4 regions of the Bradyrhizobium sp. HKCCYLRH3061 genome follow, and region 2 is predicted to be linked to each of the others. Evidence: predicted binding sites of a transcription regulator. Region 2 holds the regulator's gene; each other region holds the start of a gene.
The links. The regulator HrcA, encoded in region 2, represses chaperone genes, less so after heat shock. The targets are predictions, from matches to a motif close to GTTAGCACTCNCNNNNNGNGAGTGCTAAC.
Positions count from the first base shown of each region.

Region 1: the regulator HrcA is predicted to act here: its motif matches at 6,201-6,229, upstream of groES (co-chaperone GroES).
Region 3: the regulator HrcA is predicted to act here: its motif matches at 5,878-5,906, upstream of groES (co-chaperone GroES).
Region 4: the regulator HrcA is predicted to act here: its motif matches at 5,336-5,364, upstream of groES (co-chaperone GroES).

Region 1 covers NZ_JBNPUE010000002.1:451,928-459,736, reverse strand. The annotation lists gene ACQR2C_RS06000 (slipin family protein) at 1-818, shown strand, start outside; gene ACQR2C_RS05995 (2OG-Fe(II) oxygenase) at 873-1,445, shown strand; gene ACQR2C_RS05990 (RtcB family protein) at 1,605-2,948, shown strand; gene lepB (signal peptidase I) at 3,107-3,889, shown strand; gene groL (chaperonin GroEL) at 4,055-5,695, opposite strand; gene groES (co-chaperone GroES) at 5,843-6,157, opposite strand; gene ACQR2C_RS05970 (usg protein) at 6,538-6,822, shown strand; gene ACQR2C_RS05965 (cupin domain-containing protein) at 6,956-7,534, shown strand; gene ACQR2C_RS05960 (acyltransferase family protein) at 7,757-7,809, shown strand, end outside.
Region 2 covers NZ_JBNPUE010000016.1:14,381-22,189, forward strand. The annotation lists gene rsmI (16S rRNA (cytidine(1402)-2'-O)-methyltransferase) at 1-442, opposite strand, end outside; gene ACQR2C_RS23750 (penicillin-binding protein activator) at 747-1,955, shown strand; gene hemW (radical SAM family heme chaperone HemW) at 1,969-3,126, opposite strand; gene rdgB (RdgB/HAM1 family non-canonical purine NTP pyrophosphatase) at 3,113-3,757, opposite strand; gene rph (ribonuclease PH) at 3,754-4,467, opposite strand; gene hrcA (heat-inducible transcriptional repressor HrcA) at 4,642-5,730, shown strand; gene grpE (nucleotide exchange factor GrpE) at 5,861-6,481, shown strand; gene ACQR2C_RS23780 (hypothetical protein) at 6,637-7,572, opposite strand; gene ACQR2C_RS23785 (hypothetical protein) at 7,771-7,809, opposite strand, start outside.
Region 3 covers NZ_JBNPUE010000001.1:696,563-704,371, reverse strand. The annotation lists gene ACQR2C_RS03370 (L-lactate permease) at 1-1,543, shown strand, start outside; gene ACQR2C_RS03365 (META domain-containing protein) at 1,693-2,100, shown strand; gene ACQR2C_RS03360 (hypothetical protein) at 2,387-3,577, opposite strand; gene groL (chaperonin GroEL) at 3,718-5,361, opposite strand; gene groES (co-chaperone GroES) at 5,483-5,779, opposite strand; gene ACQR2C_RS03345 (hypothetical protein) at 6,111-6,617, shown strand; gene ACQR2C_RS03340 (protein phosphatase CheZ) at 6,732-7,511, opposite strand.
Region 4 covers NZ_JBNPUE010000004.1:290,696-298,504, reverse strand. The annotation lists gene ACQR2C_RS10685 (glycosyltransferase family 39 protein) at 1-416, shown strand, start outside; gene ACQR2C_RS10680 (class II aldolase/adducin family protein) at 522-1,301, shown strand; gene ACQR2C_RS10675 (hypothetical protein) at 1,410-1,943, opposite strand; gene ACQR2C_RS10670 (Hsp20 family protein) at 2,034-2,483, opposite strand; gene ACQR2C_RS10665 (hypothetical protein) at 2,746-2,976, opposite strand; gene groL (chaperonin GroEL) at 3,242-4,864, opposite strand; gene groES (co-chaperone GroES) at 4,907-5,221, opposite strand; gene ACQR2C_RS10650 (trypsin-like peptidase domain-containing protein) at 5,444-6,538, shown strand; gene ACQR2C_RS10645 (diguanylate cyclase) at 6,684-7,809, shown strand, end outside.

The DNA of each region.
Region 1 (7,809 bases), on a different contig from region 2:
CTGATGTCGAGGTCGAGCGCATCGACATCACCAGCGACGTGCGCGTGAGCGCGCGGCACCTGGCGATGATCGAGCGCAACCGGCCGGGCATCGTGACCGAGGCCGTGGTCGAGAACCACGAGGCCGGTCTGCTCCATGTCGACGGCAGGCTGACCGAGCGGCTGGCGCCGGGCCGGCATGCCTTCTGGGCGGTCGGCCGCAAGATCGAGGTCAAGCGCCTCGATCTCAGGCCCACGGTGCTCGAAATCACCGCGCAGGAGATGCTGACCAAGGATCGCATCGCGCTGCGGGTGACGCTGACGGCGTTTCGCCGGATCGTTGATCCGGAGGCGGCGGTGGCGACGTCGCCCGACGTGGACGCGTGGCTGTACCGGCTGGTGCAGTTCGCGATCCGGGAGGCGGTGGCGTCGCGCACGCTCGACGAGGTGCTGGCGGCGAAGGCCTCGCTCGACGCGGAGCTGCGCGACTACGTGCGCGCGCGGCTCGACGGCTCGGGCGTGGAGATCACGGAGCTCGGCGTGAAGGACGTGATCCTGCCCGGCGAGATCCGCGACCTCGTCAACAAGGTGGTCGAGGCTGAGCGGCTGGCGAAGGCCAACCTGATCCGCCGCCAGGAGGAGACCGCGGCGACGCGCTCGCTCCTGAACACCGCCAGGCTGATGGAGGAGAACCCGCTGCTGCTGCGGCTCAAGGAGCTGGAGTCGCTGGAGCGCCTGGTCGAAAAGGTCGGCCGCATCGACCTGCACGCCGGTGAGGGGGCCGGCCTCGACGCGCTGCTGACGCGGCTAGTGCGGCTGAAGGCGCCCGATGCGGCGTGATGGGCAAGAGAGGCCGCCCACGGGCGGCTTCTCGCTGCCAACGGAGGAGAGATCATGACCGAGATGACCTGGAGAGCTGACAACATCGAGACGATCGCGAATTTCTTCTCCACCGCTGAGTGCGAGGAGTATATCCGCTTGGGTGAATTGATGGGGTTCGAGCAGGCGACGTTGTTTGCGCCTCGCGGCGTGAAGGATCATCGCAACAACGATCGTGTCATCATCGATGACGCCGGGCGCGCGCGGGATCTCTACGAGCGCCTCGCCGGCCATCTGGCACCGTCGTTCCAGCATCGCTGGCAGCCGGTCGGGCTGAACGAGCGGCTGCGGATCTATCGCTACGACGTCGGACAGAAGTTTGAATGGCATCGTGACGGGCATTTCGAGCGTGACGATGGTGAGCGCAGCCAATTCACCTTCATGGTCTATTTGAACGATGATTTTGGAGGCGGCACGACGTCGTTCTGCGACGACACCGGTCTGATGCCGGATGGTCCGTTGCGCATCGCACCGGAAAAAGGGATGGCGCTGCTGTTCCATCATCCCATCATGCATCGCGGCGATCCTGTCACGCAGGGCCGCAAATACGTGTTACGAACCGACGTGATGTATCGGCGGACAGCGTAGCCCGCATGAGCGCAAGCGACGTGCGGGTCGATCACTGCTGATCTTGAGACCCCGGATGTTGCTACGCTCATCCGGGCTACAGGCTGCGCGCCGTACCGGCAATGAACGCAGCCGCCGCCCGATGCTACAAACTGACCTGTATGAAATGCGAGACGTGCCATGATCGACGGAAACACCCTGATCGCCTGGGGCTTCAAGCCCGGCCGCTGGTTCAAGCAGGGCTTGGAGACGGCGAATGCGATGCGCTCTGATGGCGCCAACGACGATGCGATCTTCGCGGCACTGCAGGCGCTGCAGCCGGTGGAGACCTTGATGCGCACCAACGGCGTGCCGTTCGCGATGCTGATCGATGCCGACAACGAGCTCGAGCGCGCCAACGTCGCGGCGGTCGCGCAGCACATGGATGCCCTGATGCGGGTGCCGACCATCGTGGCCGGCGCCGTGATGCCGGACGCCTGCCCGTCGGGGACGGCGCTCGGCACCATTCCGGTCGGCGGCGTGGTGGCCTGCGAGGACGCGATCCATCCGGGCTTTCACTCCTCCGACATCTGCTGCTCGGTGGCGGTGACCGTGTTCGCGCGCAAGGACGATCCCAAGCGCATCCTCGATGCCGTCAATGCGGTGACCCATTTCGGTCCCGGCGGCCGCGACCGGCTGCATCAGCCGCCCGACGAGGTGATGGCGGGGTTCGAGGCCAACCCCTTCTTGAAGGGGCTGGAGCGCTTCGCGATCGGTCACTTCGCCACGCAGGGCGACGGCAACCACTTCGCTTATGTCGGTCATCTCAAATCGACCGGTCAGGCGGCGCTGGTGACGCATCACGGCTCGCGCGGCTTCGGTGCGCAGCTCTACAAGCGCGGCATGGCGGTGGCGAAGCGGCACACCGCGATCCACGCGCCGAAGGTCCCGGAGCACAGCGCCTGGATCAAGGCGTCGAGCGACGACGGCCGGGCGTATTGGGAGGCGTTGCAGGTGGCGCGGCTGTGGACCAGGGCCAACCACCACGCGATCCATGACCTCGCGGCGGCGAAGCTCGGCAACGCCGTCACGGACCGGTTCTGGAACGAGCACAACTTCGTTTTCCAGAAGAGCGACGGCCTGTTCTATCACGGCAAGGGGGCGACGCCGAACTGGTCCGGCTTCTCGGCCGATGATGACGGACGCACCATCGTGCCGCTCAACATGGCCGAGCCGGTGCTGATTCTGAAGCACCGGGACAACAAGGACGCGCTCGGCTTCGCGCCACACGGCGCCGGGCGCAATCTCGGGCGGAAGGCTTTTCTGCGCGAGAATCGTCCCGAGATGCCTGATGGCATCGACGCGCGCTTCTATTGCGGCAAGCCCGATCTGTCGGAGCTGCCGCAGGCCTACAAGAACGCCGCGTCGGTGCGGGCGCAGATCGCACGCTACGGGCTCGGCGAGGTCATCGACGAGGTGATCCCTTACGGCTCGATCATGGCCGGCGACTGGGAAGCCGACGCGCCGTGGCGAAAGGGACGGTGAGAGCTACGATCCGGGAGAGGTCGCCCACGGGCGGCCTCTCGTTGACGAATGGGCAGGGGCTGGAGATCATCGGCAGCCGCGTGGCTTCCGGTTCATTTGGTGATTGCGCAGGCTCGGGCCTTCCCTCATCCTCAGGGTGTGAAGAGGGGGAAGACGCGATGACGAGCCTGGAGGTGGGCGCGACCGGGCCGAGGCGCGAGCCGTGGTGGGCGATCGTAGCGATCTTCATCGCGGGCTTCGTGGCTCTTTGCCTGCTGCTGGCCTCGCCGGTGCTGATCCGCACCTTTCTGTTTCAGCCGTTCAACATTCCTTCATCCTCGAACATTCCAACGCTTCTCGTCGGCGATATCTTCTTCGTGTCGAAATATCCCTATGGCTACAGCCGCTTCACTTGGCCGTTGTCATGGCCTTCGTCGCTGCCGCCGTCGGCGCGGATCTGGGGTGCGACGCCTGCGCGCGGCGATGTCGTCGCGTTCTTCCTGCCGAAAGACAATGCGACCGTCTATATCAAGCGCGTCGTCGGACTGCCCGGCGATCGCGTCCAGATGAAGGACGGAGTGCTCTACATCAACGATACGGCCGTCGCGCGCGAGCGGGTCGAGGATCTGATCGGAGAGGCGGCCTGCGGGGGCGATGCGACCGAGCGCGTCAAGCGCTGGCGCGAGACCTTGCCGAATGGCGTGAGCTACGAGACGCTGGATTGCGTCAGCAACGGCTTCTTCGACAACACCAATGTCTTCGTCGTGCCGCCCGGCCGGCTGTTCATGCTCGGCGACAACCGTGACAACTCGACCGACAGCCGCGTGCTGTCCCAGATCGGCTATGTGCCGATCGAGAACGTCATCGGCCGCGCCGCCATGATCTTCTTTTCGGCCGCCGGTGCCGGCAAAGGCAGGCCCGGCCGCATCCGCTTCGAGCGGATCGGGACGATGGTGAGGTAGGCCGGTCGCGGATGTCGTAGCCCGCATGAGCGAAGCGACATGGGGCACTGCCGACTCTGCTTCTCGAGACCCCGGATATCGCTTCGCTCATGCGGGCTACGCTCTGAGCAAAGAAAAGGGCGCGGCTTTCGCCGCGCCCTTGGTATCTTCGCGAGGAGGCCGGACTTAGAAGTCCATGCCGCCCATGCCGCCGCCCGGAGGCATCGCGGGGCCGCCGGCGTTCTTCTTCGGCAGCTCGGCGACCATTGCCTCGGTGGTGATCAGCAGGCCGGCCACCGACGCGGCGTTCTGGATCGCGGCGCGCACGACCTTGGTCGGGTCGATGATGCCCTTGGACACCATGTTCACGTAGTCGCCCGACTGCGAGTCGAAGCCGTACGCATACTGCTCCTTCTCGAGGATCTTGCCGACGATGACCGAGCCGTCCTCGCCCGCGTTGATCGCGATCTGGCGGGCCGGGGCGGAGAGCGCCTTGCGGACGATCTCGATGCCGGTCTTCTGGTCCTCGTTCTTGGCGCGGACGCCCTTGAGCTGCTCGGAGGCACGGAGCAGGGCGACGCCGCCGCCCGGCAGGATGCCTTCCTCGACAGCCGCGCGGGTCGCATGCATCGCGTCGTCCACGCGATCCTTGCGCTCCTTGACCTCGACCTCGGTCGCGCCGCCGACGCGGATCACCGCGACGCCGCCGGCGAGCTTGGCCAGACGCTCCTGCAGCTTCTCACGGTCGTAGTCCGAGGTGGTCTCCTCGATCTGCGCCTTGATCTGCTGAACGCGCGCCTCGATGTCGGCCTTCTTGCCGGCGCCGTTGACGATCGTGGTGTTCTCCTTGTCGATCATCACCTTCTTGGCGCGGCCGAGCATGGAGAGGTTGACGTTCTCGAGCTTGATGCCGAGATCTTCCGAGATCGCCTGGCCGCCGGTCAGGATCGCGATGTCCTGCAGCATGGCCTTGCGGCGGTCGCCGAAGCCCGGCGCCTTGACGGCCGCGACCTTCAGGCCGCCACGCAGACGGTTGACGACCAGGGTGGCGAGAGCCTCGCCCTCGACGTCCTCGGCGACGATCACCAGCGGCTTGCCGGTCTGCACCACGGCCTCGAGCAGCGGCAGCAGCTCGTTCAGCGACGACAGCTTCTTCTCATTGATGAGGATGTAGGCGTCGTCCATCTCGACGCGCATCTTGTCGGCATTGGTGACGAAGTAGGGCGAGATGTAGCCGCGATCGAACTGCATGCCCTCGACGACGTCGAGCTCGGTCTCGAGCGACTTGGCTTCCTCGACGGTGATCACGCCCTCGTTGCCGACCTTCTTCATGGCGTCGGCGAGGAACTTGCCGATCTCGGAGTCGCCGTTGGCGGAGATGGTGCCGACCTGGGCGATCTCGTCGTTCGACGTGACCTTCTTGGAGTTCTTGACGAGATCGGCGACGACCGCCTCGACCGCGAGGTCGATGCCGCGCTTCAGATCCATCGGGTTCATGCCGGCGGCAACCGCCTTGGCGCCTTCGCGGACGATGGCCTGGGCCAGCACGGTCGCGGTGGTGGTGCCGTCGCCGGCCGCGTCAGCGGACTTCGAGGCGACTTCGCGCACCATCTGCGCGCCCATGTTCTCGAACTTGTCGTCGAGCTCGATCTCCTTGGCGACGGTGACGCCGTCCTTGGTGATGCGCGGCGCGCCGAACGACTTGTCGAGGACGACGTTGCGGCCCTTCGGACCGAGCGTGACCTTCACGGCATTGGCGAGAATGTCCACGCCGCGCAGCATGCGGTCGCGGGCTTCGACGCCGAACTTTACGTCTTTCGCTGACATATTGGGTTTCCCTGGTTTTGATCGAGATCCTCGTCCTGAGGAGCCCGCGCAGCGGGCGTCTCGAAGGACGAGATGAGGAGGTGGTTGGGGCCTCATCCTTCGAGACGCCGGCTCAAGCCGGCTCCTCAGGATGAGGGGCAACGGCGCTTAGGCGGCCTTCTTCTTCGCCGCGGTGTCGGTGAGCACGCCCATGATGTCGCTTTCCTTCATGATGAGCAGCTCCTGGCCGTCGATCTTGACCTCGGTGCCCGACCACTTGCCGAACAGCACGCGGTCACCGACCTGAACGTCGAGCGGGACGAGCTTGCCGCTCTCGTCGCGGGCGCCGGGGCCCACCGCGATCACTTCGCCCTGCGAGGGCTTTTCCTTGGCCGAGTCGGGGATGATGATGCCGCCAGCGGTCTTCTCTTCGGCGTCGATGCGCTTGACCACGACGCGGTCGTGAAGCGGACGGAAAGCCATACAGTCCTCCTAAGGTATTGAAGCGATTGTCAGTTTCTGGAGATTTGGCAGTCGGCGCCGGCGAGTGCCAGCACGCGGGCTGGATTTAGGGGAGAGTTTTATGCCGGGCAAGGCCTTGTAGCAGAAAAATTAGCAGTCGATCGCGGGCTCTGCCAAAGCGTTCCGACAGCGTTAACGGAGGCGGAACGAACCGCGAAACCCCGTATTAGCACCTGGGCTAAGTGGCTGCTAATGCAGCATTTTTCAACATGTCGTTAAACATTTAAGCTTGAGATGGGTTGAGGACATGCGTCACATTTCTAGGCAGTGAGCGCATCGTTGCCGGGTGGCTCCATCCCCGGTTGGCCACACGGACATGCGCTCCAGAAACGGAGGTTGGCATGGTGTCGAGGGTTGAGGTTTCCGAGGACTTTCGGAAACAGGTGCTGGGTTACGGGCTGACGACCGCGCAGATCCTGTATCGGATGCCGGACCATCGCTCGCTGCTGCAGACCTATGTCTGGCAGAACTACGACCTGTTTCCGAAATTCCCTGCGCTGCAGGACTTCCTGGCGTTCTGGGAGGAGAAGATCGAGGGCCCGCTGTACTCGGTCACCGTGGCGCATTCCAAGCTGATCAAGCCCGCCGAGCTGCGCGCCGTCGACGGCGTGTTCGTGCTGCATTGAGCTGACAACCCCGCCATCGGTGTCATTCCGGGCTCGTGCTGCGCACGCCCCGGAATGACGACCTTTGTTGGAGCTCTGCCGAGTCCCCCCAATTGTGATAGCCTCTGACCCGAGGACTCGCAGGGAGAGCGCCATGGCCAAGAAGAGCCGCAGCACCACATCATCATCACGCGCCGCCGCGAAGGCTGCGCCGCGTAAGGTCGCAAAGACAAGGCCGACGGCGAAGACTGCCGCCAAGACAGCCGCCAAGCCAGGCAGGGCGGCTGCACCGTCCGCGCGCAAGGCGCTCGTGAGCAAGGGGCGGCCAGCGCCGGCGCCGCGCCGGCGCAAGCAGAAGGTCGCGATCAGCCATCACCGCGAGGAGGATTTCAGGGCCGACGGCCTGCGCGCCTATGCGCATTATCGCGACCTCGGCATCGCCGACGCGACGCACGGCCTGGCGCGCGCGCATGTCATCCGCATGCTGCCACCGTGCAATCCGCAGGAAGTCTCCAAGCTGCACACCCATGCGGTCGACTTCCAGATGGTCTATGTGCTCAAGGGCTGGGTGAAGAGCTACCTCGAAGGCGTCGGCGAGACGCTGATGAAGGAGGGCAGCTGCTGGACCCAGCCGCCGAAGATCCGCCACATGATCCTCGACTATTCCGACGACGTCGAGCTGCTCGAGGTGATCCTGCCGGCCGACTTCAAAACCGTCGAACTGTCGACGTAAAGCCGACAGAAATGGATGGAAACATCCGCGACGCGGTGGACGGCGGTCCCATCGCGCGTGTGTGTTGACATCCGGTCTCGCGTCATTGGGACGGATGGGCCGGCAACGAATCCGTCAGACGTGTTCGTCGCGGGCTTGCGTAAAGGCGTACCCGTCCCGTTGCCGCGCTTCGTCGTCCAGTTCGCTCCGACCATTGCGTGCGCGCCTCGCACGCGTGCATCGATGCAGCCTCGCATCGCCAACGCGGGCGCCGGCTCGGCTTCAGGTGCAGGCCA
Region 2 (7,809 bases):
CGGACGGGCCCGGCAGCGCTGTGACGTCATGCCCGGCCTCGCACGCCTCGCGCACCAGCTTGTAGCCGGGATCGGAGATCAGCGGCGTGCCGGCGTCGGACACCAGCGCGATGGCCGTGCCTTCGGCGAGGCGCTGCAGAATCCTGGGCCTGACGGCTTCGGCGTTGTGCTCATGATAGGCTGCGAGTTCCGCGCTGAGGCCGTAGCGCTCGGTCAGGCGCCGCGTGATTCGCGTGTCCTCGCACAAGATGAGATCGGCGCCGGCCAGGGTTTCCAGCGCGCGCAGCGTGATGTCGCCGAGATTGCCGATCGGCGTCGCCACCAGATGCAATCCAGGCCGGGCCTTGGGCGCCGCAACGATCTGCCCCGCCACCAGATAGGTCGACGTGGTGGAAGATTTGCCGTCGTCCGGCGACGTCTTGGGGATTGCCTTCGCGCCCATCGAGGTAATTTAAAGGGCCTGCCGCGGGATTGCCACAGGGGAACAGCCGTGCGGCGATTTGAAGTTCCGGGATCGGCATCGCCGCGTCGCCATTCATCGCCGATTCAAGTCCGAAACGGCACATCGATGGGGGTGTGGACGAGCAGGGGATAGGCCGTGCAAAACGTCGAATTGATCGGCGGTGTGGCGCTGACAGCCTTTTGTTTTGCTTAACTATTCGTCGACAATATGAGTGAATCGGCACGGCCTTGCGGACGTGCGTTTGGGGAACTTCTGGCCGGTCTCGGCCGAACGAAGAGATGCCATGGTGGGCCCGCGTCATCCCAACTCTCTCGGTCCGGGACCCCATGGGGTCGCCCGGCGAACGGCGCTGGGCCTGATCGTCGGCGCGCCGCTGCTGTCGGCGTGCTCCAACGTGCAGCAGGGCTTCAATCCGTTCGAGCAGCCGACGGCGCCGGCCGGACCGCCGCAGCAGCCGGCGGTGGCCGGCAACGGCCAGGTCAAGGTCGGGCTGATTCTGCCGCTGTCGGCGTCGGGCAATGCCGGCGTCGCCGCGCAATCGATGAAGAACGCGGCCGAGATGGCGCTGGCCGAGTTTCAGAACCCCAACATCCAGCTCCTGATCAAGGATGACGCCGGCAGCCCGCAAGGCGCGCAGCAGGGCGCGCAACAGGCCTGCGACGAAGGCGCCGAGATCATCCTCGGCCCGCTGTTCGCCGGCTCGGTGCCGGCGACGGCCCAGGTGGCGCGCACGCGCAACATCTCGGTCATCGCCTTCTCGACGGATTCGAGCGTAGCGGGGCGCGGCGTCTATCTGCTCAGCTTCCTGCCGGAGTCCGATGCCAGCCGCATCGTCGAATATTCCGCCAGCGTCGGCAAACGCTCGTTCGCGGCGCTGCTGCCCGACAATGCCTATGGCACCGTCGTCGAGGGGGCGTTCAAGACTGCGGTCAGCCGCCGCGGCGGACGCATCGTGGCATTCGAGAAATATTCCGGCGACCGCACCGGGCCGGCGCGCACGGTGGCGCAGGCGCTCGGCGGCGCCGATGCGCTGCTGCTGGCCGACGACGGCGAATCGGTCGCGGCGACGGCCGATGCGCTGACCGCTGCCGGCGCCAATCTGCGCAACATCCAGCTGCTCGGCACCGGGCTGTGGGACAATCCGCGCGTCTATGCCAGCGCCAGCCTGCAGGGCGGCCTCTATGCCGCGCCGGATCCGTCCGGCTTCCGCGCTTTCGCCGGACGCTACCGGACGCGATTCGGCGGCGATCCCGTACGCACCGCGACCCTCGCCTATGATGCGGTGGCGCTCGTGGCCGCGCTGGCGCGCACCCAGGGCAACCAGCGTTTCGCGCCCGATGTCCTGACCAATGCCTCCGGCTTCGCCGGCATCGACGGCCTGTTCCGGTTCCGCAGCGACGGCACCAATGAGCGCGGGCTTGCCGTGATGCGTGTCGGTTCGGGGGGCGGACAGGCTGTCGCCGGCGCACCGAAGAGCTTCAGCGCGACGTGAGTCGCAGCATCCTTCAGGCGGCGAGGTCAGCGACGACCGCGTCGAGCACCGGAAAGCCGTCCTGGGTCACGCGCAGCCGTCCATCCGGATCGACCGCGATGGCCCCCTCCTCGCGCAGCAGCGCGATGCGGCGCGGATCGAGCGTGCGGCCGGAGATCCTCGCGTAGCGCTGCGGGTCGATGCCCTCGGCCAGTCGCAGCCCCATCAGCAGGAATTCGTCGGCGCGCTCCTCGCGATTGAGCTCGTCGTCGGTCATCACACCGTGACCGTTGGACTCGACCCGCATCAGCCAGGCCTCGGGCCGCTTGTCGGTTGCGGTCGCGTGCCTGATGCCGCCGATGTCGAGACGGCCATGGGCGCCGGGACCGATGCCGGCATATTCCTGGCCACGCCAATAGAGCAGGTTGTGCCGGCACTCCGCGCCCGGGCGGGCATGATTGGAGATCTCGTAGGCCGGCAGTCCGTGACGGCCACAGATCTCCTGCGTGACGTCGTACAATGTGCGCGCCAGGCCTTCATCCGGCGTCTTCAGCTTGCCCGCGGCATGCAGGCCGAAGAATGGCGTGCCTTCCTCGATGGTCAGTTGATACAGCGACAAATGCTCGGCTGCCTCGCCGATCGCGCGCGTCAGCTCCTCGGTCCACATCGCCGGCGTCTGGTCGGGCCGGGCATAGATCAGATCGAACGAATAGCGCTCGAAGGCATTGCGCGCGATCGCCACCGCCTTCATCGCCTCCTCGGCCGTGTGCAGTCGGCCCAGCATCTTGAGCGACGCATCGTCCATCGCCTGGACGCCGAGCGAGACGCGGTTGACGCCGGCGGCGCGATAGCCGGCAAAGCGCGTCGCCTCGACGCTGGTCGGATTGGCTTCGAGCGACACCTCGACGTCAGCGGCGACATGCCAGTGCTTTCCGATCGCGTCGAGAATGGCGCCGACGGTCTGCGGCTGCATCAGCGACGGCGTGCCGCCGCCGAGAAAGATCGAGCTGACGGTGCGCGGCCCAATGCGGGCGGCGGTGGTCGCGATCTCCTGGGCGAAGGCGCGGGCGTAGCGCTCCTGGTCGATGGCCGCGTGCCGGACGTGGCTGTTGAAGTCGCAATACGGACATTTCGACAGGCAGAACGGCCAGTGCACATAGACGCCGAACACTTCGCTGTCAGCGCTGGTCAAGGCAGATCTCCGCGAGCTTCACGAAGGCGCGCGCCCGGTGCGACAGGCCGAGGCCGAGCGGCGGCAGGCCGTGCTTCTCGATGCTGGTCATCTCGCCGAACGTGCGATCGTGCCCTTCTGGCAGGAACATCGGGTCGTAGCCGAAGCCGGCCGTGCCGCGCGGCGGCCAGACCAGCGTGCCGTCGACCCGCGCCTCGACCTCCTCGACATGGCCGTCCGGCCATGCCACGCACAGCGCCGAGACGAAATGAGCGCCGCGCTGGTCGGCACCCGCGGCGCCGCGCTCCTGCAGCAGGCGCTCGATCCGCGTCATCGCGCCGGTGAAATCCTTGTCCGGTCCGGCCCAGCGCGCCGAATAGATCCCCGGCGCACCGTCGAGGGCGTGAACCACGATGCCGGAATCGTCGGCAAAGGCCGGAAGCTGTGCGGCCTTGGCCGCGGCGACCGCCTTGATGCGGGCGTTGGCCTGGAAGGTCTCGCCGGTCTCGTCCGGCTCGCCCAGGCCGAGATCGCCGGCCGACACCGCCTCGACGCCATGGGGGGCGAGCAGCTCGCGCATCTCGGCAAGCTTGCCGGGATTGTGGGTCGCGATGACGATGCGACCGGTGAGCCTGCGGTGCGGACCGTTCACGCGACCGCCATCTTCTGCAGGTCGACCAGCCGCGCGACGCCCTTGCGGGCGAGCGCCATCAGCGCCAGGAACTCGGCCTCGGTGAACGGCGTCTTCTCCGCCGTGCCCTGCACCTCGATGATGCGGCCGTCGCCGGTCATGACGAAATTGGCATCGGTCTCCGCCTCGGAATCCTCAGCGTAGTCGAGATCGAGCACCGGCGTGCCGTTGTAGATACCGCAGGAGATCGCGGCGACGTTGGCCCGCAGCACCTCGGTCTTGATCATGTTGCGCGACTTCATCCACTTGATGCAGTCGGCCAGCGCGACCCAGGCGCCGGTGATCGACGCCGTGCGCGTGCCGCCATCGGCCTGGAGCACGTCGCAGTCCACCGTGATCTGGCGCTCGCCGAGCGCTTCCAGGTCGATCGCGGTGCGCAGCGAGCGGCCGATCAGGCGCTGGATCTCGACCGTGCGGCCGGTCTGCTTGCCGGCGGAGGCCTCGCGCCGGGTTCGCTCCAGCGTGGCGCGTGGCAGCATGCCGTATTCGGCGGTGATCCAGCCGCGTCCCTGGCCCTTGAGCCAGGGCGGCAGCCGGTCCTCGAGCGTGGCGGTGACCAGCACATGGGTGTCGCCGAACTTCACCAGGCAGGAGCCCTCGGCGTATTTGACGACGCCGCGTTCCAGGCTCACGGCCCGCAGTTCATCCGGTGCACGGCGGCTCGGCCGCATGATTCTCTCCGTGAAAGAGGCGAAAGAGGGTGTTTGACGGCCTTGTAGGAGCCGCGACCGGCAGCGGCAAGGGTTTATCAAGGGCCCGTCGCTCCCGGAGCCCCCTCCTCATGACCGGCTTGCCACCGAGCCGCCGCATGGACACATTATAGGCAGCTGGGAGGAGTGCATCTGGTGGCCCACCACGATCCGATCAACCTGATGACACCGCCGGCCGGTCTGGCGCAGCTGAACGAGCGCTCGCGCGAGATCTTCCGGCAGATCGTCGAAAGCTATCTGGCGACCGGCGAGCCGGTCGGCTCGCGCAACATTTCGCGGCTGATCGCGGTTCCGCTGTCGCCGGCCTCGGTGCGCAACGTCATGGCCGATCTAGAGCAGCTCGGCCTGATCTACGCGCCGCACACCTCGGCCGGCCGGCTGCCCACCGAAGCCGGCCTGCGCTTCTTCGTCGACGCCCTGATGCAGGTTGGCGACATGACGGAGGCCGAGCGGCAGTCGATCCAGAGCCAGCTCGCGGCCGTCGGCCGGGCGCAATCGGTCGAGGCGGCGCTGGATGAAGCGCTGACCCGGCTGTCGGGTCTGACCCGTGCCGCCGCCGTGGTTCTGACCGCCAAATCCAACACCCGGCTGAAGCACATCGAGTTCGTCAGGCTCGAGCCCGAGCGCGCGCTCGTCGTTCTGGTCGGCGAGGAAGGACAGGTCGAGAACCGGGTCCTGACCCTGCCGCCGGGCGTGCCGTCCTCGGCATTGACCGAGGCGTCCAATTTCCTCAACGCCCGGATCAGAGGGCGGACGCTGGCGGAAGCGCGGCTCGAACTTGAGACCGCGCTGGCGCACGACCGTGCCGAGCTCGACCAGCTGACGCAGAAGGTGATCGCCGCCGGCGTCGCGAGCTGGTCCGGCGGCGACAGCGACGAGCGGCAGCTCATCGTGCGCGGCCACGCCAACCTGCTCGAGGACCTGCATGCGCTCGAAGATCTCGAGCGTGTCCGGCGGCTGTTCGACGATCTCGAAACCAAGCGCGGCGTCGTCGATCTGCTCGGGCGCGCGGAGAGCGCGGAAGGTGTCCGCATCTTCATCGGCTCGGAGAACAAGCTGTTCTCGCTGTCGGGCTCGTCGACGATCGTGTCGCCCTATTCCGACGCCACGGGCCGCATCGTCGGTGTGCTCGGCGTCATCGGTCCGACCCGGCTCAACTATGCCCGGGTGATTCCGACGGTCGATTATGCCGCGCGCCTGGTCAGCCGGCTGCTGGGTGGCTGATGCGTGAGATGGTTAATCCGCGGACGGCGTCTCCGGCGAGCCGGTCAGGCTGCGCTTGATTTTCGACGCCCAAAGCACGATATCCCGCCCCATATCCCCAAACCCGTCAGCCGAACTTGCGAGTCTGTCCATGACCGATCCCGACCTGCATAAGAATGATCCGGAAAACCCGGCGCAGGCCAGCGAACCCGTCGTCTCCAAGCCCTACATCATGCCCGATGATCCCGAGGCCGGCTCGGCAGAGGCCCTTGCCAAGGAGGCGGCCGACGCGCGCGACAAGATGCTGCGCACGCTGGCGGAGATGGAGAATCTGCGCAAGCGGACCGCCCGCGAGGTCGCCGATGCGCGCATGTACGGCATCACCGGCTTCGCCCGCGACGTGCTCGACATCGCCGACAATCTGCAGCGCGCGCTCGATGCCGTGCCGGCGGAGACGCGCGACAATGCCGATGCGGGCCTGAAGTCGCTGATCGAGGGCGTCGAGCTCACCGAGCGCTCGCTGCTCAACACGTTGGAGAAGAACGGCGTCAAGAAGTTCGATCCAACGGGACAGAAGTTCGACCCCAATTTCCAGCAGGCGATGTACGAGGTGCCGGATCCGTCGGTGCCGTCCGGCACGGTGGTGCAGGTCGTGCAGGCCGGCTTCATGATCGGCGAGCGCGTGCTGCGCCCCGCTTTGGTCGGCGTGTCCAAGGGCGGCGCCAAGGCGGCGCCCGCGGCGAGCAACGATCAGTCGAACAGCGCCGCCTGACGGCGAGCACGGGCACGCATTCTGCGGCCGTCCTGTTGTCGAACGAAGAAGCCACGGGCAGCGATGCCCGTGGCTTCTTGTTTGTCGGCGCGACCTTGTAGTTCGTCTCGCGGCGAGCAGCCGGCGTGATCACGCCGTCCGATGCCGGGCTGGTCTCAGCCTCTTGGCTGGATGCCGTCGCGGACGGCACGGAACCGCGGGAAGGCCGCCGACCACTGGTCGCGCGGCGCGCTGCCGATGATCCGCAACGTGTTCGGCCCGCCGAAGCGCAGCCACTGCACCACCGTCACCGGCGTATTGTCCTTGCCGCTGGTGGCGTCGATCCGGGTCTCATAGGCCGGCTGGCCGTCGATGCGGATCGGCTCGGACATCGTGATGCGCGCTTCGCGGACGCCCGGAATGGTGGTGGCCGCCTGCTGCGCCACGCGCGCGCGGTCGCCCGCCTCCGGGGCCACGCCGGCCACCAGCCCGATCACCACGAAGGGCGCGGCCTCGAATCCCTTGTCCTCCTCGCCGTCGGCGAGGATCAGGGCGCCCGGCCCGAGCGTGCGGATGGTCTTGAACCCGGAGAGGTCGGTGACCTTGAACGGCATCATCGCGAGCTGCTCGTCGACCGGAACGTCCTTGCGGACGACGGCGGAGGCGAACATCTGGCGCACGGCATCGTCGGTGTAGATCCGGCTCGCGGTCTCCGGGATCTGCACGGCCACGTAGCCGGAGAAGCCGTTGCCGGGCAGGATCATCGAGTAGCGCCGCACCGGCGTGGTGCCATCGCGGCCGTTCTCGACGGTATAGTAGGCGGTGCCGGCGGCGGTCTCGATGCTCTCCGGCTTGACGCTGCCGGTCCCGGCGGGATTGGCGGTAAACGCGTTCTTCACCTCGCCATAGGCGGCGGCGGGCAGTTCGGTCAGCAGCACCTTCACGCTCTGGTCCTCGGTTTCGAAGCCGGAGAACGTCTTGGCCTTGGCGAGCCCGACCAGCGGCGCGAGCCCGATGCGGACGCCGGGCGGAAATACGGCGTCAGTGGCCCATGCGGGGTGCAGCAGCGAGATCAGCAGGGTGGCCGCGGTGAAGAGTCGAACGATCATCATCAAACATTGCCTCGTTGACCGGGGCCGCGCGCCGAGGCGGTCGGGGGTCCTCGCCAGCGTGGTCTTCGGCGGGCACGCTTTTAGCGGCTTTGCGCCCCCCGCAACAGGCCGGGCGCGCGGTTTTGATCGCCTGCGGCGGTCGGCGCGCTCCGGCGGGGCACATTTTGCCTCAAAAGGCGGATTCAGGATGGTGCAGCGCTAGCCGCGCTTCAGGATTTCGACGCCGTCGACGGTCTG
Region 3 (7,809 bases), on a different contig from region 2:
GATCATCGCCGTGATCCTGACCAACCTGATCACGATCTTCGTGTTCACGATGCCCGCCAATATGTCGCTGCGCGCGACGTTTCTGGGCGTCATCACCGGGTTCTTTCCGATCGGCTGGATCGTCCTGAACGTCATCTTCCTCTACCAGGTCACGGTCTCCACCGGACGGTTCGAGCTTCTGAAGCGCGCCATCGGCGGCGTCACGGAAGACCGGCGCCTGCAGCTGCTGCTGGTCGCCTTCTCGTTCGGCGCGTTCTTCGAGGGCGCATCCGGCTTCGGAACCCCGGTGGCGATCACCGGTGCCGTGCTGATCGGCCTCGGCTTCTCGCCGCTCGCGGCCTCCGGCCTGTCGCTGATCGCCAACACCGCCCCGGTCGCCTATGGCGCGCTGGGCACGCCGATCCAGGGCCTCGCCTCGGTCACCGGCCTCGACCCCTACATCCTCGGCGCCATGGTCGGCCGGCAGTTGCCGATGTTCTCGCTGATCGTGCCGTTCTGGGTGATCTGGGCGTTCGCGGGCTGGAAGGGCATGAAGGACGTGTGGCCGGCGATCCTGGTCACCGCCGTCTCGTTCGCGGTGCCGCAATTCCTGATCTCGAACTACGTCAATCCGTGGATCGTCGACATCGGGGCCTCGCTGATCTCGATGGGCGCGCTGATCCTGTTCCTGAAGGTCTGGCAGCCGAGGCAGCTGTGGCTGTCGCCGGCGTTGCGCGGGCGTGACGAATCGGCCGCCACGATGACGGCAGCGAAGCCGCTGGACCGTACGCCGCTGACGCAAGCCGAGCTCTGGGGCGCGCTGCTGCCCTGGATCATCGTCTGTGTCGTCATGCTGATCTGGGGCAACGGCGCCTTCAAGGCCTGGGCGAACTCGATCTTCACCTGGAACTATCCGGTGCCCGAGCTCGACAAGCTGATCAACAAGATGCCGCCGGTGGCTGCGAAGCCGACGCCGGAAGGCGCGGTGTTCTCGTTCACCTACTTGACCTTCACCGGCACCGGCATGCTGATCGCCGCGATCATCTCCGGCTTCCTGATGGGTGTCGGACCGGGCAAGCTGATCGCGGAATATGGCCGCACCATCCGTCTCTGCGCGATCTCGTTGATCACGATCTCGGCGATGCTCGCGATCGGCACGCTGACCCGGCTGTCCGGCGTCGATGCCACGCTCGGCCTCGCCTTCGCCGCGACAGGCGTGCTCTATCCGTTCTTCGGCACCTTGCTCGGCTGGTTGGGCGTGGCGCTGACGGGATCGGATACGGCCTCGAACGTGCTGTTCGGAAACCTGCAGAAGATCACCTCCGAGCAGCTCGGCCTGTCCCCTGTCCTGATGGCGGCCGCCAACTCCTCCGGTGGTGTCATGGGCAAGATGATCGATGCGCAGTCGATCGTGGTCGCCTCGACCGCCACCAACTGGTACGGCCACGAGAGCTCGATCCTGCGCTACGTCTTCCTGCATTCGATCGTGCTGGCCTGTCTTGTCGGCCTGTTCGTCACCTTGCAGGCCTATGTCTATCCGTTCACGGCGATGGTGCTGAAGTAGCAACAACGTCTGCGACAAAAGCCCCGCGCCGCAGCTGCGGCGTGGGGCTTGCTATGTTTGGAACACATTTGTGCGGGAGCCGTGCTGGCGGTGGTCACGGCCATCGCCTGGAAGGCGAGCCCTGCGCGTGACTGGTGTGAAGGGGAACGATGCAAGTGTTGAAGCGTGGCTGCGCCGTGGCGACGGTGGCGTTGTCGATGTCGGGGCTGGCGCTCGCCGCCGCCTCGGCGGAGGAATTTCCCTTCGGCATGGAGATGACGCTCGATGCGCTGCCGCAACCCGGCTCGAAGCGGGTGCCGGATCTCGACATCGGCGATAACGGTGACACCGTGCTGGAGCTGTGGTGCAAGGGCGGCAAGGGCCAGTTCTCAGTTGCCGGCAACACCATCGTGTTCATCGCCAGCAGGATCGAGGACCGCAACTGCCCGGCGGCGCGCGCCCAGGCCGACGACGAACTGATCGCGGCGCTGAGCGCGGCGACCAACTGGAAGCGTCAGGGCGACCTGATCATCTTCATCGGGCCGAAGACGCTGCGCTTCCGGCTCAATACGAACTGAGGCAGGGCGGTCGCCTGTGAAGATGAAAAGCTGCTGAGACCAGCAACCCTGCTGGTCAGTTACTCCGTCATGCCCGGGCTCGTCCCGCCTGCGCGGCCGCAGCCGCTTCGGCGCGGCGAAGGCCCGGGCATCCACGTTCGTCCCAGATGCCGATCGGCGTGGATGCCCGGGACAAGCCCGGCCATGACGACCTGGAGAGAGACGTGAGCGCGCAACGGGTTGCCATATGCGCCGTGCCAATTGAAGAAAGGGGGCGCGCACCGGTCGACTGCGCGCCCGCCGCTCTTTATTTCCAGACCGAGTTGTCCGCGTCCCAGCGCTTGGCCTTGAAGACCTTCGCCAGCTCGTCGATGGCGCCGCCATCGTCACGGGTGTCGCCCTCCTCGTCGCCGGATGACTCGTCCGACAGGATCAGCTTGGCGGCGGAGCTCTCGTCGATCGTCGTCGTGGTCGGGCTGCTGATCCACAGCATCAGCGCGTCCGCGCCGCCCGGCTTGTCCGCCGAGACGAGGCCGGTGACCTCGATGACGTCGGTGAGTTCCAGGGCCGGCATCAGTTGGCTCGGCCGCTTCAACGTCAGCTTCAGCTTGCCGCTGACCGGATTCCACGCCGCGCTCGTCGGCTTGGCGTTGTAGGTCCGGGCCAGGACGTCGGAGATCGCGTTTGCGAGCTTGTCCTTGTTGATCTTGTCGCCGTCGCGCCAGTCGGCGGCCGCGAAACGGATGGTGCGGTCCATCTCGACGGTGCCGGCGGTCCAGCCGGCCGTCACCACGCCGTTCATGGCCCGCGCCTTCGCGATCAACGCTCCGGCGCGGTCGGGGTCGACCGTCATGCTGATGGTCTGCTCGCCCGCGCGCAAGGCATCGCAGTTCACGATCAGGCTCGACAGCGAAACTTCGACGTTCTCGCCCTTCAGGCTCTTGAGGAAGTCGGTCATGGCGTCGAGCTTGAGCCGGACCGAGACCGCCTCGGGCGAGACGTCGGTGAAGTCCTTCGGCTGGGCGCTGATGCCGTCGTCGCTCGACTGGCTCTCCTGGAACTCCTTCTCGCTGACGTCGGAGTTGTCGGTCGACGCCACCTCTGTGACGCTCTTGCCGATCGTGATCTGGCCGCGGAACTCGAACGTGTCGCCGGTCGGCTTGCGATTCAGCTTCACCGTGACCGGCTCCTTGGCGCCGTTGCTCTGGGTCGCGCCGGTCAAGGTCTGGCCGTTGACCGTGAGGCTGACCACGAAGCGGTCCTTGCGATCCGAATTCTTTGCGACGGGATAGCAGACGTCGAGCGTGGCGGCGGTGACGGTCTTGCCCTGGCGCGTCTCCTTCAGGATCACGTCGGCATTGCCGTCCATCAGACCGTCGATCGCGGTGAAATACCGCGTCTCGTTGGCGGGGGCCTTGGTCCCGCTCTTGCTCTGGGCCCAACCGAGTTCCGGCGCGGCCGCTACAATCACAGCCAGCGCAAGCAAAATCGCGCGCATCTGAAAATCCTTGTGGGGGCAGAATCGGCCTTAAGCTGTAGCGCCGATTTGCGGTCGCTGCACCCCCGGTGCGGACACTCGGCCAAAAAGAAGGCCGCCCGGAGGCGGCCTTCCTGAATGTGAGATGTCGAAAGCAGGGCTCAGAAGCCCATGCCGCCCATGCCACCCATGCCGCCGCCGGCCGGCATCGCGGGAGCCGCATCCTTCGGCAGCTCGGCGACCATGGCCTCGGTGGTGACCAGGAGGCCGGCGACCGACGAGGCGTCCTGCAGCGCGGTGCGGACCACCTTGGCCGGGTCGATGATGCCCTTGGCAACCATATCGACATAGTCCTCGGTCTGCGCGTCGAAGCCGAAGGTCTCGGACTTCTCGTCCAGGATCTTGCCGACCACGATCGAGCCTTCGACGCCGGCGTTCTCGGAGATCTGGCGAATCGGAGCTTCGAGCGCCTTCAGCACGATGTTGATGCCGGCCTGGACGTCCGAGTTGGCGTTGGTGATGCGGCCGACCGCCTTCTTGGCGCGCAGCAGCGCCACGCCGCCGCCGGGGACGATGCCTTCCTGCACCGCAGCGCGGGTCGCGTTGAGGGCGTCCTCGACGCGGTCCTTCTTCTCCTTGACCTCGATCTCGGTCGCGCCGCCGACGCGGATCACCGCGACGCCGCCCGCGAGCTTGGCGAGACGCTCCTGCAGCTTCTCACGGTCGTAGTCCGAGGTGGTCTCCTCGATCTGCGCCTTGATCTGGCCGACGCGTGCCTCGATATCGGCCTTCTTGCCGGCACCGTTGACGATCGTGGTGTTCTCCTTGTCGATCACGACCTTCTTGGCGCGGCCGAGCATCTTCACCGTGACGTTCTCGAGCTTCATGCCGAGATCTTCCGAGATCAGCTGACCGCCGGTCAGGATCGCGATGTCCTCGAGCATGGCCTTGCGGCGGTCACCGAAGCCCGGCGCCTTGACGGCCGCGACCTTGAGGCCGCCGCGCAGGCGGTTGACGACCAGCGTGGCCAGCGCCTCGCCCTCGACGTCCTCGGCGATGATCAGGAGCGGACGGCCCGACTGCACCACGGCTTCGAGCACCGGCAGCATGGCCTGCAGGCCGGACAGCTTCTTCTCGTGCAGCAGCACGTAGACGTCGTCGAGCTCGGCGGTCATCTTCTCGGCATTGGTGACGAAGTAGGGCGAGAGATAGCCGCGGTCGAACTTCATGCCTTCGACGATGTCCACCTCGGTGTCGAGCGACTTGTTCTCCTCGACCGTGATGACGCCCTCGTTGCCGACCTTCTGCATCGCCTGGGCGATCATCTTGCCGATCGCGGCGTCGCCATTGGCGGAGATGGTGCCGACCTGGGCGACCTCGGAGGACGCAGCGACCGGCTTGGCGCGCTTCTCGATGTCCTTGATCACGGCGGCCACCGCGATGTCGATGCCGCGCTTGAGGTCCATCGGGTTCATGCCGGCGGCAACGGCCTTGGCGCCCTCGCGCACGATGGCCTGGGCCAGCACGGTCGCGGTGGTGGTGCCGTCACCGGCGGTGTCGTTGGTCTTGGAGGCGACCTCGCGCAGCATCTGCGCGCCCATGTTCTCGAACTTGTCCTCCAGCTCGATCTCCTTGGCGACGGTGACGCCGTCCTTGGTGATCCGCGGAGCGCCGAAGCTCTTCTCGATGACGACATTGCGGCCCTTCGGGCCGAGCGTCACCTTGACGGCGTTGGCGAGAATGTCGACGCCGCGCAGCATGCGGTCGCGTGCGTCGCCGGCGAATTTGACGTCCTTGGCTGCCATTTCAAAATTCTCCTGGAGTAGACCTCGACGGCGAGGGGCGTGATCGCCCGTCTGTCGCCGGAACGAGGTTGCAGAGCATTTTCGCCCGGGGCGGCTGATCGCCGCCCCCGACAGGTCGGGATCAGGCGACGACGCCCATGATGTCGGACTCCTTCATGATCAGGAGCTCCTCGCCGTCCAGCTTGACCTCGGTGCCGGACCACTTGCCGAACAGCACGCGGTCGCCGACCTTGACGTCGATCGGGATCAGCTTGCCGCTCTCGTCGCGGCCGCCGGGGCCGACGGCGACGACTTCGCCCTGCGAGGGCTTTTCCTTGGCGCTGTCGGGAATGATGATGCCGCCCTTGGTCTTCTCTTCGGCGTCGATGCGCTTAACCACGACGCGGTCGTGCAGGGGACGAAACTTCGATTTGGCCATGACGGATCCCTTTTGGGGTGCTTGGATAAGTGTTGCTGTCGGAGGAAATCTGAATGCGACCACATTTGACGCCCACTTGGCGCCAACTGGCTCGCAGCCTTAGCAATCGCGCCCTCCGAGTGCTAAAGACCGCTCGGGGAAATATGGCTTGCGGCTGTTCCTGTCAAGCAACGGCCAGCCGTTAAGCCGTTCTTGAGGCTGTTAGGGGGATGTTGTCCGGGGCCAGACATGTTAGTGGAGCGGCGTCGTCATCCGACGTCATTGCTCTGACGAGCGTTTTGCGCTTGGTTGCCGGACGGGGCAGCCACGATTCTGTTCCTAAGGGGATGCCATGACGAGTTCACGGTGCGCGCGGCCGGTTGCCAATCTCGCGATCGCGTCGGCGCTCACGATGCTTCTGGGAGCGTGCACGGGCTTCAGCCTGTCGCCGTCGCCACCCATGCAGACCGAGGCGCCGGTCGAGCCCGAGGTTCCGGCGACGATCCGCCCCGAGGATCTCGTGGGCAAATGGGGCCTCGCCGCCTACAACAATCCGAATGACCGCGCGCGCACCGAGAAGATGGCTCTGGCGCAGTGCAAACAGCCTTACGTCATCGGGGCAGGCACGTCCGGCGGTGTCGTGATGCATCTGGCCGACCAGGCGACTCCCCAGGAACTGCGCCTGAAGGGGTCGGCCAGCGGCAAGAACTACATCGGCCCGGCCGGACCGCCCGGCGGCGAGCAGGACCGCGAGGTCATCTCCTTCGACGGCCGTGTGCTGATCACCCGCTTCGTCGACAAGGATGCGGCGACCCGTTACCAGACGATGGTCTACGTCCGCTGCGGGCCGCGCGCCTGAGATCCGGGCGATCATCCCGCAAAGGTCGAGAGTCGAACGAAAAACGCCGGCGACTGCGCCGGCGTTCTGTACGATGACGTGGCCTGAAGCGGTCGCTGGGACTGGCCGCCGACCTCAGTTGAACATCGCGTCGATGTCGTCCTGCGAGGCGTGGCCGACCTCGCCCGCCGCCTTCGGACCGTTCAGCAGCCTGGCGTCGCCCTCGCGGGTGTCGACGATCGGCGGCACATGCGCCTTGATGGCGTCGACGCCGCCCCAGATGTCCATCATCACCACGATGTGGTGCTCGATGAACTTCATGGTGGTCATGACCTTGTTGATGCGCTGGCCGGTCAGGTCCTGGAAGTTGCAGGCCTCGAAGATCGACACCACGCGCTCCTGGATCTCTTCGCTCAGGATCTTCTGCTGGTCGGCCGAGTCCACCTTGGACAGCGCACTGGCGGCCTGGTCGATCGCCTCCGCGGCTTCGAGGATCTGCTGCGTCGCCTGCTCGGTGCCGCCGACGACCGCGCCGAGCTCGCCGTTGACCTTGGCCATCTCCTCGCCGTTGAAGCTCTTGGCATGGAGGGTCGCGATCTCGCCCTTGGTGCGGTTGATCGCGTCGTGGATCAGGTCGAGCTCGACCTTGAGCTTTTCGCACTGCTCGATCTGGGCACGATACGTCTCGAGCAGCGCGCGCGCTTCGGCGACCTCGCGTGCGGCGGATTCTTCGATGGCGGCGTTGGCCGTGTTGCTACCTCCGCTGCGGATGGCGTTGGCCATCTGGGAGCGGATCGCGCGCAGCTCGTCCATGATTTCCTTGTGGTTGGGGCCGATCTCGCCGCCCACGAAGTCGGGCTCCGGCATATGGCCGACGATTGCTTCTTCGATACGGAAACGCTTGCGAACAGCCATGATAGTATCCCTGACCTCTTGTTCGGATCAGTTCTACGCAGAGCCTATTTAACATCGCGTTCACGCCAGGAACCGCGGTTGAGCAACGCTGGCGTGCATCGTGCGTCAACTATTAACCATGCCTCGCCGGCCTTCACGCAAAATAAACGCTAGCCATCAAAACCGCCGTCGTATGCAGCGATGGTGAATCCCGGCGCCTCCCGCGTTTACCAAAGCGATCGGGTTTTGCTCTTTATTGACGATACGCGGCGGCGTTGCCGCCTCGCGCGACGAACAGTCTCCAGACGAAACAGTACAG
Region 4 (7,809 bases), on a different contig from region 2:
CGGAGATGATCCGGCTGCATCCCTATCAGTACACCCACTTCAACTTCATCGCCGGCACCGTGCGCGAGGCCGACACCCGCTTCATGCTCGACTATTGGGGGCTGGCGCTGAAGCAGGCCTCCGACGGGCTGAAGGAACAGCTCGACGAGCGCCAGGAGGTGCCGCCGATCGGGCACAAATGGAAGGTCGCGGTCTGCGGCCCGCAGCGCCCCGCCCAGGTCGCGCTCGGCCCCGATTTCACCATCGGCTGGGACAGCCATGCGGCCGACTTCGCCATGACGCTCGGCGAGTTCTACTGCAAGGGACTGACCGCACCCGTGATGGTCGAGATCAAGCGCGACGATGTCGTGTTCGCCCGGGTCTACGACATCCGCGGCCGCAGCATCTCCAGCCTGCTGTCGATCCCGGCGCCCTGAGCGGCCTGCTCAGCCGAACGGCATGACTGCCCCCCTGCCCCGCGCCTTGTCGCGCGGCGGCGGGCCGCTTAGGCTCCGGTCAACTGTTGGAAATCGGAGAATGCCATGTCGCCAGCCGAAGCGCGCCTCAAGGAAGTGCCGTCGAACATGACCGAGGCCGAATGGTCGCAGCGGGTCAATCTCGCCGCCGCCTACCGCCTGGTGGCGCTGTTCGGCTGGGACGACCTGGTGGACACCCACATCTCGGCCCGCGTGCCCGGCCCCGAGCATCACTTCCTGATCAACCCCTATGGCCTGCTGTTCGAGGAGATCACGGCGTCCAGCCTGATCAAGGTCGACCTCTACGGCAACCAGTTGTCCGAGAGCGAGTACAGCATCAATCCCGCCGGCTTCACCATCCATTCCGCGATCCACGAGGTCCGCGAGGATGCCGGCTGCGTGATCCATCTGCACACGCTGGACGGCGTCGCGGTGTCGAGCTGCGCCGACGGGCTGCTGCCGCTCAACCAGATCGCGCAATACGTCACCCACGACCTCGCCTATCACGACTATGAAGGCGTTGCGCTGGACCACGACGAGCGGCCGCGGCTGCAGCGCGACCTCGGCAGCAAGAACCACATGCTTTTGCGAAATCATGGCACCCTGACGGTCGGCCGCTCCGTGGCCTCCGCCTTCGAGCGCATGTACCATCTGGAGCGTGCCTGCTCGATCCAGGTGCGCACGCGCACGCTCGGTCCTTCGGCCTATCCGGTGCGCGACGAGGTCATCGACAAGAACGCGAAGCTGTTCGACAACGAGGATCGCGTCGAGCTGCGCTCCAATCAGTTGGTGTGGCCGCCGCTGCTGCGCCGGCTCGATCGCGTCAACCCGGGCTACCGCAATTGATTTTTCGCCGATGATCGGCTAGCCTGGCGTTATCACCCTCTACGCTTTTCGGAATCAAACGCCGCCCAATTCCGGGCGGCGTTTTTGTTCGTGCGATCATGTGCTCCGTCAGCAGCATCCTGCCCGAGCCAGGCCCTGGCGCTCGGCCGGGCCGTGCGGTTGCTGCAGCTCCTCGGCCAGCCGCCGCTCGACGAAGCGCCGCTCGTGCTCGGCGAGGCGGGTGGCGAGCAGCTTGCGATAGCGCCGCACATTGGCCTCCCGCGAGAACCGCAGGCGGGCTGCGGGCCGCATCCGGCCGACCGCGGCGCTGTCCGTCGCAGCGCCATCGGCCTCGACATCGACGCGCGGAACGATGCGCATGGCCGCTCCGCCGCGCGGCCGCGGCGGCTGATCCTCGCGGTCGAGCTGACGCAGCGCGCCGAGCACGTCGGCCAGATGCAGCGGTCTTGAGAGGCCGGGAATCTTGCGCAGGCCCGGCTGCGACTCGACGGCATACATGTCTGACGCCCAGGACGACAGGATCAGCCGCTTCTCGGCCAGTGACAGCTTGCGATCGTTCAGCAGGTCGGCCGGCGACTCGTAGTGCGAGACCGGATGGAATCCGGCTCTGCCCGCGGTGATCGAAAAACGGTGCTCGCTCATGGCGTCTCTCCTCTTCCACTCCTTTCACAAGAGACAGATGCTGCAAGGGCGCGGGCGACACGCCGCCCGCGCCGCAACTCGAACAAGGCGTCAGGCCGCCTTCTGCTGCGCGATCTTTTCGACCGGCACTGTACCGATGGCGATGCGGCGCGGCTTCATCGCCTCGGGGATCTCGCGCACGAGCTCGATCCGCAGCAGGCCGTTGTCGAACGCCGCGTTGGTCACCTGCACGTAGTCGGCGAGATTGAACTGCCGCTTGAACGGCCGCGACGAGATGCCTTGATAGAGATATTCGCGGGTCTCCTTGTCGCCCTTGCGTCCTTCCACCGTGAGCACGTTGTGCTCGGCGGTGATCGACAGCTCGTCCGGCGCGAACCCCGCCAGCGCCAGCGAAATCTGGTAGCGGTCGTCGCCGAGCCGCTCGATGTTGTACGGGGGATAGTTGTCCTCGACCGCGCGCTGGGTCTCGTCGAGCAGATCGAACAGACGGTCGAAACCGATGGTCGAACGCCACAGCGGAGAGAAGTCGTAGGTCCTCATAGCCAAGTCCTCCTGAGAGCAAGATGGATACGAAGGAGCGCCGAGCCGATGCGGACTTCAAAGTCCCGGAGATGTCTGAGTACCAAGAGACTTGGTACAAGAGACTACTGAGTACCAGACAACCGGTCAGCGCCCAGATTTCGACCGGGCCCTGATGGCACCCGGCGCCGAAGCGGCAGCAGACGAATTAGAACAACCGATATCCATTTCAAGAGGGGAAGATCGAATTTTTTGTCGCAGCCTTTTCGCGGCGCAACACCCGTCAGGCGGCCACGGCAGACAGCCGCTGCAGCCGCATCGTCGCCTCGCGGAGCACGCTGACCAGCCGGTCGCGCTCGCGCTGATCGATGTCACCGCGCGACAGCACGGCCTGGCAGTGTGCCACCACGCGCTGTTCGCTCTCGATCAGAAACCGTGTCAAGCGACGCGGATCGCCCATGCTCATGACGGAGGTCGGGTTGGGCGGCGGATGATCGTATTGCCAGGCTGGCATGATCGGGCCTGCGAGCTCGCGCTGCTGATGAGACCGGGCGGCGCGACAGCGCTCAACCACACCTCCCGTCGACCGTCGGTCCGTTCTCAGCCGGCTCACCGAATGCAATTGTGGCCGGTTGTGGACGGATTGCGGTCGTTGGCCTGATTGATAGCTGCGCGTTGTGGCCGATCCACGACCTCACGGGGCAGCGATCAGTTGTTTGTCGATATTTCTTTCGGGAAGCCGGGGGTGGCTGCGGCCAACCGCCCCCGGCTGCATCGGATCAGAAGTCCATCGACGGCGCGGCCGCGGTGGCGTCGGCCTTCTTCGGCTTGTCCGCCACCAGCGCCTCGGTGGTGATCAGCAGCGAGGCGACCGAGGCCGCGTCCTGCAACGCGGTACGGACCACCTTGGCCGGGTCGATCACGCCGGCCTGCACCAGATCCTGGTACTCGCCGGTCGCGGCGTTGAAGCCCCAACCATAGGCATCCTTCTCCAAGAGCTTGCCGACCACCAGCGAGCCGTCCTCCCCGGCGTTCTGCACGATCTGCCGCACCGGCACCTGGATGGCGCGGCGGACGATGTCGACGCCGGCCTTCTGGTCGGCATTGGCGGTCTTGACGCCGTCGAGCACCTTGGTGGCGCGCAGCAGCGCCACGCCGCCGCCGGGCAGGATGCCCTCCTCCACCGCGGCGCGGGTGGCGTGCAGCGCATCGTCGACGCGGTCCTTGCGCTCCTTGACCTCGACCTCGGTGGCGCCGCCGACCCGGATCACCGCGACGCCGCCGGCGAGCTTGGCCAGCCGCTCCTGCAGCTTCTCGCGGTCGTAGTCGGAGGTGGTCTCCTCGATCTGCAGCTTGATCTGCTGCGCGCGGGCCTCGATGTCGGCCTTCTTGCCGGCGCCGTCGACGATGGTGGTGTTCTCCTTGTCGATCACGACCTTCTTGGCGCGGCCGAGCATCGACAGGGTCACGTTCTCCAGCTTGATGCCGAGATCCTCGGAGATGGTCGTGCCGCCGGTGAGGATCGCGATGTCCTCCAGCATCGCCTTGCGGCGATCGCCGAAGCCCGGCGCCTTGACGGCCGCGATCTTCAGGCCGCCACGCAGCTTGTTGACGACCAGGGTCGCCAGCGCCTCGCCCTCGACGTCTTCAGCCACGATCAGCAGCGGCTTGCCCGACTGCACCACGGCCTCGAGCAGCGGCAGCATGGTCTGCAAGCCCGACAGCTTCTTCTCGTGGATCAGGATGTAGGGATCCTCGAGCTCGACCCGCATCTTCTCGGAGTTGGTGACGAAGTACGGCGAGACATAGCCGCGGTCGAACTGCATGCCCTCGACCACTTCCAGCTCGGTATCGAGGCTCTTGGCCTCCTCGACCGTGATCACGCCCTCGTTGCCGACCTTCTGCATGGCCTCGGCGAGGAAACGCCCGATCTCATTGTCGCCATTGGCCGAGATGGTGCCGACCTGGGCGATCTCGTCGTTGCTGGTGATCTTCCTGGCGTGCGCCTTGAGGTCCGCGACGATCGCGTCGACGGCGAGATCAATGCCGCGCTTGAGATCCATCGGGTTCATGCCGGCGGCCACCGACTTGGCGCCCTCCTTCACGATGGCCTGGGCGAGCACGGTGGCGGTCGTGGTGCCGTCGCCGGCGAGATCGGCGGTCTTCGAGGCCACCTCGCGCACCATCTGCGCGCCCATGTTCTCGAACTTGTCCTCCAGCTCGATCTCCTTGGCGACCGTGACGCCGTCCTTGGTGATGCGCGGCGCGCCGAACGATTTCTCGATCACGACATTGCGGCCCTTGGGGCCGAGCGTGACCTTCACGGCATTGGCGAGGATGTCGACGCCGCGCAGCATGCGGTCGCGCGCGTCGGTCGAAAACTTCACGTCCTTGGCAGCCATGTTCATCGTCTCCTTTATCTCGATGACTGTCAGTTGAGGGAATCAGGCGGCCTTCTTTGCCGCGGCGGGCGCGTCGATGATGCCGAGCAGGTCGCTCTCCTTCATGATCAGGAGATCCTTGCCGTCGATCTTGACCTCGGTGCCCGACCACTTCGCGAACAGCACGCGGTCTCCCGGCTTGACGCCGAGGGCGACCTGCTGCCCCTGCTCGTTCCGCGCCCCCGGACCCGCGGCAACGATCTCGCCCTCCTGCGGCTTCTCCTTCGCGGTGTCGGGAATGATGATGCCGCCCTTGGTCTTCTCCTCGGCATCGATGCGGCGCACGAGCACGCGGTCGTGCAATGGACGGAAATGCATGCACATCCTCCTTTACAGATCAGCGATGTCATAAGCCTCGGGTCCCATCAGGCCCCCGGGCGAGCAACGACCTAGGAAAGCCGAACTTTTCGTTCAAGAGGGTCACGCAAATTTTTTGGCACTCTCGGGGAGCGATTGCCAGCCCGGCTCTTGAACCGGGCCGGCCGCTTTCCCAGCTCTGTCGTCGCCGAAAAATCCTGATCGCGCTTGTTGGGGATCACGATGCAGCTTCCGCCTTCTCTCCGGGCCGTCCTGGCGCCTGCCATCCTGCTTTGCCTGATGACCGGGCCTGCCTTGGCCCAAATTCCCGATCTCAAGCTCGGCCGGGTGCCGACGCTCGCGCCGCTGGTCAAGGAGGTGACGCCGGCCGTCGTCAACATCTCGGTCGAGGGCAAGGTCCGCCAGGACAACCCGCTCTACCAGGACCCGCTGTTCCGCGAGTTCTTCGACGTGCCGAAGCAGGTCGAGAAGCAGATCAGCGCGACCGGCTCCGGCGTCATCGTCGATGCGCAGCGCGGCTACGTGATGACGGCCAACCACGTTGTCGAACACGTCACGACAGCGCAGATCCGCACCAAGGACGGCCGCAAATTCGCCGCCCGCCTGGTCGGGCGCGATCCCGCCACCGACATCGCGCTGCTGCAGATCAGGGACCCGATCGAGCTCAGGGCCATCGCACTCGGCGACAGCGACGCGCTCGAGGTCGGCGACTTCGTGATCGCGGTCGGCAACCCGTTCGGCCTCGGCCAGACGGTCACCTCGGGCCTCGTCAGCGCGCTCGGACGCACGGGCCTGGGCAAGCAGGGCTACGAGGATTTCATCCAGACCGACGCGGCGATCAATCCCGGCAATTCCGGCGGCGCGCTGATCAATCTGCGTGGCGAGCTGGTCGGCATCAACACCGCGATCATCTCGCCCGGCGGCGGCAATGTCGGCATCGGCTTCGCCGTCCCGATCAACATGGCGCGGCGGGTGATGGAGCAGCTCGTCGCCAACGGCCGCGTCGATCGCGGCCGCATCGGCGTGACCCTGCTCGACCTCGACGCGCCGGCCGACGGCCGCATTCAAGGCGCGCGCGTCGCCGACGTCACCGTGGGCTCGCCGGCCGAACGCGCGGGGCTGCGCAAGGGCGACATCATCGTGAAGGCGAACGACATGCCGGTGCGCAGCGCCACGCAGGTGCGCAACCTGATCGGCCTCACGCCGGTCGGACAGCGCGTCCGTCTCGTGTTCGAGCGCGACCGCGCGCTCGGCAATGCGACAGTGGAGGTCGCGCCGGTCGCCGAAGAACGCGCGCGTGCGCGGACCTCGGGGTGACAATTCAACTTCAGTTCGCTGTGAGCTGCGCATACCACGTGGAGTAAATTTTTACCGTGCATCAAGCATGCAGCGAGACGCCGATACCTCCATAAACGCGTGTTAAGTGCCCTCGCGGTTAGTGCAACCCCGCGGAGGTATTGAAATGCGGGGTGATGGTTTGTCGTTCAGTTTGCCACGCTGGCGCGTGACGCGCTGGCTGGCCGACCCGGGATATCCGGTGTCATCAGATATCCGCGGCGCATTGACCGGCGAGCTCTACGGCTGCTGGTCGGTGTTCGCCGGCGGCGCCATCAACACCGTCGCCGTTGCTGCTGCGCTTGCGCTGCGCACGCCGAGCCCGCTGTTCATCACCTGGTTCGTGCTCGAGGTCGCGGTCTGCCTGTCGCGGCTGGTCGTGATGATGATCGCCTACCGCCGGGCGCGCGAGCGGCTGGCGACGCCGACCGACATCCACATCCTGCTGTCGGTGGCCTGGAGCGCCAGCGTCGGCTTCGGCGTCGGCATCAGCCTGGCGTCCGGCGACTGGGTGGCCGCGTCACTGACCTGCATCTCCTCGGCCGCCATGGTCGGCGGCATCTGCTTTCGCAATTTCAGCGCGCCGCGCCTCGTCGGCACGATGATCCTGTTCAGCATCGGCCCCGTGATCCCCGGCGTCGCGACGTCGCATGAGCCGTTGTTGTTCGCGATGTATCTGCAGATGCCGGTCTACTTCCTCGCCATGACCGGCGCGGCGTTCCGGCTCAACAGGATGCTGGTGGCGGTGATGCAGGCCAAACGCGAGAGCGACGAGCGGGCGCGGCTCGATCCGCTCACGGGACTGTCCAATCGCGCCGGCCTGATCGACGCGCTGCAGAGCAGGCTCAAGGGCAACGCCGGCGGCGATCGCAGCTTCGCCGTCCTGTATCTTGATCTCGATGGCTTCAAGCCGGTCAACGACACCTTTGGTCACGCCGCCGGCGACGAGTTGCTGAAGATCGTCGGCCGGACGCTGCGGCAGACCGCTTCTCCGGACGATGTCATCGCCCGGATCGGCGGCGACGAGTTCGTCGTGCTCGCCGGCGATCCGGCGATCGACCACGCGCTGGCACTCGGCGAGCGCATCATCGAGGTGATGACCGCGCCGATCGCGCTTTCCGGCGGCGCCTGCGTCAACATCGGCATCAGCATCGGCATCGCCGTCGCGCCCGAGCACGGCACCGATCCGGAAGCCCTGCTGTTCGCGGCGGACGCCGCATTGTATGAAGCGAAGTCGAGCGGCAAGTCATGCT